2 regions of the Dorea amylophila genome follow, and region 1 is predicted to be linked to the other one. Evidence: predicted binding sites of a transcription regulator. Region 1 holds the regulator's gene; the other holds the start of a gene.
The links. The regulator Rex, encoded in region 1, represses fermentation and respiration genes when NADH is low (regulators of the CRP and FNR family bind a similar motif). The targets are predictions, from matches to a motif close to ATTGTTAANTANTTAACAAT.
Positions count from the first base shown of each region.

Region 2: OCV72_RS15785 (iron-sulfur cluster assembly scaffold protein) is a predicted target of Rex. The motif match lies at 1,367-1,386, and genes of this name have one in related genera.

Region 1 covers NZ_JAOQJW010000025.1:45,761-48,979, forward strand. Annotated here, with positions in the region: gene OCV72_RS14225 (ABC-F family ATP-binding cassette domain-containing protein) at 1-783, opposite strand, end outside; gene OCV72_RS14230 (redox-sensing transcriptional repressor Rex) at 949-1,590, shown strand; gene OCV72_RS14235 (NAD(P)H-hydrate dehydratase) at 1,685-3,202, shown strand; gene alr (alanine racemase) at 3,205-3,219, shown strand, end outside.
Region 2 covers NZ_JAOQJW010000031.1:44,637-47,855, reverse strand. Annotated here, with positions in the region: gene OCV72_RS15790 (GGGtGRT protein) at 1-591, opposite strand, end outside; gene OCV72_RS15785 (iron-sulfur cluster assembly scaffold protein) at 632-1,324, opposite strand; gene pgsA (CDP-diacylglycerol--glycerol-3-phosphate 3-phosphatidyltransferase) at 1,584-2,126, opposite strand; gene rimO (30S ribosomal protein S12 methylthiotransferase RimO) at 2,126-3,219, opposite strand, start outside.

The sequences.
Region 1 (3,219 bases):
ATACTCCTTCAGGCGTATGTCGCGAAGCTGCTGCTTCTTTGCTGCATAGTCACTGTAGTTTCCCATATAAGTACGAAGTTCTCCAAGCTCGATTTCAAGAACTTTCGTGACAACTTTGTTCAAAAAATAACGGTCGTGAGACACGATCAGCACAGCTCCCTGGTAGTTTAGAAGATAGGTTTCAAGCCATGCAATGGAATTCAGATCCAGATGGTTGGTTGGCTCATCAAGAAGCAAAATGTCTGGTTTCGTTAACAGAAGCTTGCCAAGAGATACACGGGTTTTCTGTCCTCCGGAGAGAGTGTCGACCGGTTTGGTGAAATCATTTTCCGTAAATCCAAGTCCTTTTAACACACCGGTAATCTCACTTTCGCAAGAATAGCCATTCTCACGTTCAAAAGTGGCCATAAGGCGATTGTAAGTTTCCAGACGGTCGTTCAGAGCGTCACCGGAGAGATGCTTAAGTTCCATCTCAATCTCGCGGATACGGCGCTCCATAGCGATTATATCGGCCTTTGCGGTGCGGACTTCTTCATAGATCGTATTACCGCTTTGCATCTCCTGATGCTGGGCAAGATAGCCAAGCGTCTTACCTTTTGTCAGAATGACGTTGCCGTCATCCGGGGCTGATTCGCCTACAATCATTTTGAGCAGAGTAGACTTACCGGCACCGTTCGGTCCGACAAGAGCTGCTTTTTCGTGATCTTCTATATGGAAGGATCCATCTCTGACGATGAGGTGTTCACCGAAAGATTTCTGGATCCCGTGACATGCTAATATCATATATTTCCTCCTGCGTTGTGGATAATTGATACATTCGTATTCGTAAAATGCATTTGCACATGCTATTTTATTATAACGGAAATTGTATAAAATTCAACAATAGTTTGACAATAATCTTTCAATTTTATATAATTATTTCAGACTATGATTGGAAGGGTGAATATAGTGGAAGAAAGAGAGATTTCTCGTGCAGTCATTCGTAGATTGCCGAGGTATTACAGATATTTGGGTGAACTGCTGGAAAATGGTGTAGAGCGTATATCTTCGAACGATCTGAGTAAGCGTATGAAGGTGACTGCATCACAGATTCGTCAGGATCTGAATAACTTTGGCGGATTCGGCCAGCAGGGATATGGTTATAACGTAAAGTATTTATATACAGAGATCGGAAAAATTTTAGGATTGGAAGAAGATCATAATATCATTATCATCGGTGCCGGTAATCTTGGACAGGCACTGGCAAATTATGCAGCTTTTGAGAACCGTGGATTTATCCTGAAGGGAATCTTTGATGTAAATCCAAGACTTCAGGGTGTCTCTATCCGAGGCGTACCGATCCGCATGATGGATGACCTGAAAGCATTTGTACAGAACAATAATATTGATATTGCAGTGCTGACGATTCCAAAAGAGAAAGCAATTGAAGTGGCGAATATGCTGGTTGATAACGGAGTGCGTGCAATTTGGAACTTTGCGCACACAGATCTGAATCTTCCAGATAATATTGTTGTCGAGAATGTACATCTGTCAGAAAGCCTGATGCAGCTGTCATACAATATCAGTCGTTACAAAGAGGATCATAAGTAAATTATTATAAAAGAAAAAGGCGTGTAGGAGTAGTCCGGAAGATGGACATATTTTTACACGTTCTTTTGTTGCGGTAAGTATAAAGCAGGACTTGATGGGAGATGATTGGATGCAGCTTTGGGTGAATGCAGCACAGATGAAAGCAGCAGATCAGTATACAATTCAAAAATTAGGGGTTCCTTCCCTGGAATTGATGGAACATGCGGCGCAGGCGTGTGTACAGGTATTAGAAGATGAAAAGGTTGATCTTTCGCATGTCTGTGTTGTCTGTGGTTCGGGTAATAATGGAGGGGACGGTTTCGCAATTGCCCGCATTTTACAAAATAACAGATACTCCGTAGAGACATTTTGTGTGGGAAACCCGGAACATTATACCGAGGAAACACAGGAACAGATGCACCGCTTACAGGAATGCGGCGGGAAGATTACTTATGGAATGCCGCAGGAAGACTCCTATAGTGTGGTCATAGATGCTGTCTTTGGAGTGGGGTTGAGTCGTAAAGTAGAGGGCAGATATCGTCAGGTGATCGAACAGATGAACCGGATGAGGGGAACAAAATTTGCGGTAGATATCCCGTCCGGACTTTCTGCCACAACAGGCTGTATCCTGGGCTGCGCTTTCAAAGCGGACTATACAGTGACATTCCAGTTAAAAAAGATTGGTCTGGAACTGTCACAGGGCAGAACTATGGCCGGCAGGGTTATCGTGCCGGATATCGGCATTTCTACAGATTCTATCTGTGAGGATCAGGAAATAGTCCGGACAGCCGGAAAAGATATCTATCGGAAGATGCTGCCGGACAGACCGGAAGATTCAAATAAAGGCACGTACGGAAGACTCCTCGTGATAGCCGGAAGCAAAGGAATGGCCGGGGCCGCTTATCTGAATGCGCATGCCGCTTACATGACAGGAGCAGGACTGGTGAGAATATACACTTCCTCAGATAATCGGGAAATCTTACAGACACTCCTTCCGGAAGCAATTGTCACAACATATGAGGAATATAATAAAGAAGAACTGTTATCACTTCTTACATGGGCAGATAGCGTATGTATCGGTTCGGGCCTTGGAATGAGCAGGCTTTCCGAAAAAATATTAAAAACTGTGATTGAATATGTAAAAGTACCGTGTCTGATCGATGCAGACGGACTGAATCTTCTTGCAGAAAATAAAAATTATCTGAATCAGATGGCCGAGCGCAGATTTGTGATCACACCGCATATGAAAGAAATGTCAAGACTTACAGGCACTCCTGTAGAGGAACTGAAAGCAGACAGGATCCAGATCCTGAAAGATTTTATTTCAAGATACCGGATTACCTGTGTACTGAAAGATTCGAGAACTCTGATCGCAAGCGAAGAGAAAGGTATACGTATGAACCTTACCGGGAACAGTGCGATGGCAAAAGCCGGATCGGGAGATGTTCTCGCCGGCGTGATCTCCGGATGGATGGTGCAGGAAAAAGAAGCGGAAGATGCTGCAGAATTAGGCACATATATACATGGATTGTCCGGTGACCTTGCAAAATTTGAAAAAGGCGTATATAGTGTAATGGCGAGAGATCTGATAGAATATATCAGTAAAGCATTAATGAAACTGGAGGAAGAATAACAGTGAAGCAATATACA
Region 2 (3,219 bases), on a different contig from region 1:
ACGGAGTCCGTCAGAGTAAGAGATTCTCTGTACTTCTTTCAGTTCTCCTGTGTAGTAATCATATTCTGTCTGAACATATGTGAATCCGTTAATTCTTGAGATAATCTTTGCAGCATCTTTTCCAAGACCGTTCAGGATAACACGAAGAGGTTTCTTACGAACTTTGTTAGCCTTCTCTGCGATACCGATAGCACCCTCAGCAGCTGCGAATGATTCATGACCAGCCAGGAATGCGAAACACTCTGTATCTTCTTCCAGAAGCATCTTTCCTAAGTTACCATGTCCAAGACCTACTTTTCTCTGATCAGCAACTGATCCAGGAATACAGAAAGCCTGAAGTCCCTCTCCGATTGCTGCTGCAGCTTCTGCTGCTGTCTTACATCCTTTTTTGATTGCAATTGCTGCACCTACGATGTATGCCCAGCATGCATTTTCAAAACAGATTGGCTGAATACCTTTGATCTGATTGTATACATCAAGTCCGGCATCCTTTGTGATCTGCTGTGCTTCTTCGATAGAAGAAATACCATAACCAGCCAATACTTCATTGATTTTATCAATTCTTCTTTCATATGATTCAAATAAAGCCATTAATTTATCCTCCTGATTAAATTACCTTAAAATATTGAGATTACTCCTTACGTGGGTCGATGATCTTAACTGCATCTGCAACACGTCCGTACTGTCCTTTTGCTTTCTCCCAAGCTTCGTTTGGAGTGTCTCCAGCTTTTACGAAGTCTGTGAATTTTCCAAGGCTTACGAACTGATATCCAATGATCTCATCGTTCTCATCAAGAGCGATACCTGTTACATATCCTTCTGCCATTTCAAGGTAACGAGGACCTTTCGCTAATGTGCCGTACATTGTACCAACCTGTGAACGAAGTCCTTTTCCGAGGTCTTCCAGTCCGGCTCCGATAGCAAGTCCGTCTTCAGAGAATGCACTCTGAGTTCTTCCGTATACGATCTGCAGGAATAACTCACGCATTGCTGTATTGATAGCATCACAAACAAGGTCTGTGTTTAATGCCTCTAAAATAGTTTTTCCTGGAAGAATCTCAGAAGCCATAGCTGCTGAATGTGTCATTCCTGAACATCCGATAGTCTCAACGAGAGCCTCCTGGATGATACCGTCTTTAACATTCAGTGTTAATTTACAGGCACCCTGCTGAGGAGCACACCAGCCTACACCATGTGTAAAACCAGAGATATCTTTAATTTCCTTAGCCTGAACCCATTTTGCTTCTTCCGGAATCGGAGCTGGTCCGTGGTTTGCACCCTGAGCTACCGGACACATCATTTCTACTTCCTGTGAATAAATCATTTTAAAACTCCTTTCAACTATGTAAGTTTGCTTATCGTAAGGTTTGTTATCTCTTTAACATCCATACTTGTATTTATTTTCTCATATATTTCGACATTCGTCAATTGATTTTTCTCTACATTTTTGTATGGAATTTTCTCTTTTTTTGGCACAATTTGCAAAAGGTTCTTCTCGGGGAAATACCATTCCCGAAGAAGAACCTTCTCATATTTCTTTCAAAAGAATCCTTATCTGCCTTTTTTACAAATTTCTTCTGAGCCTACATACCGCCCTGTGTCAGTACCTGTACATTCTTTGCAATATAATCGATCAAAGATACGATTGTAAGTACCAGAGATACCCAGATCAGTACCTGTGCGATCATGTTAAATGCACCGCCAAGATCTGCGATCAGAAGGATCAGCATGAACATCTGGGATACCGTTTTGAATTTTCCCCAGTAGCTTGCAGCGATCACAATATCGTTGTCTGCTGCTACCAGACGGAATCCGCTGATGATAAATTCTCTTGCAATAATTACGATTACAAACCATGCCTGCAGTTTTCCAAGCGGGATCATGCAGATCATAGCCGAACATACAAGCAGTTTATCTGCCAGCGGATCCATAAACTTTCCGAAATTGGTTACAAGATTTCTGGCTCTGGCGATCTTTCCGTCCAGCATATCTGTAAGACTTGCCACGCAGAAAATAATCAATGCGATCCATTTGTTTGCAGCTCCGCCCACGCCTGTCAGCATGAAAAACACAAAAAACGGAACCATGATTACTCTTAAAACAGTTAACTTATTTGGTAAATTCATTACATCAGCTCTCCTATCAAATCATATTCTGCTGCTCCGGTAACTTTCACTTTTGCGAAATCACCAGTCATCAGTTCTTCATCGGTATTTACAAAAATCAGTCCGTCTACATTCGGTGCATCGCGGTAAGTTCTTCCGACATATGCATTCTCATCGGCAACTTTTCCTTCGATCATAACCAGTACTTCTTTTCCGATCATATCTTCTGCCTGATCGAATACAATCTCCTGCTGCAGCTCCATAATATCTGTCTGACGGTCTTCTTTTACTTCTTCGTCGATCTGATCCGGCATGGTCGCCGCCGGAGTATCTTCTTCCGGCGAATAAGTAAATACGCCCAGTCTTTCAAATTCCATCTCATCTACGAATTCCATTACTTCTTCATGCTGCTCCTGTGTCTCCCCTGGAAAACCGGTGATCAACGTTGTACGAAGTGCGATGTCCGGAATCTCTTTTCTCAGTTTTGTGATCGTATCGATCAGCTGTTGCTTGGAAGTTCTTCTTCCCATTCTCTTTAAGATCGCATCGCTTGCATGCTGGATTGGGAGATCCAGATAATGACAGATCTTCGGTTCTTCTTTCATTACCTGTATCAGATTGTCATCAATCTCTTCCGGATAACAGTACAGAAGGCGGATCCAGCGGATTCCTTTGATCTGACATAACTCTTTCAGAAGCTTATGCAGGGATTTTTCACCGTAAATATCCTGTCCATATACCGTTGTCTCCTGTGCAACTAGGATCAGTTCTTTTACGCCCTGGTCAGCCAGTTCCTGTGCTTCTTTGATCAGACGCTCCATCGGTACACTGCGGTAATTTCCACGGACTTTCGGGATAATACAGTATGTACAGTGTTTGTCACAGCCTTCTGCAATCTTCAGATATGCATAGTGACCTCCGGTCGTCACAAGTCTCTTTGTCTCCGGAAGCGGCAGCGCATCGATATCGGCAAGTTCTACTTCTGATTTACCTTCCAGTGCTTCTTCTACTGCTTCTACAATCTTATCATACGAAGTCGTCCCAAGCACTACATCAACTTCCGGGATCTCATCAATAATCTCCTGCTTATATCTCTGTGCCAGACATCCGGTTA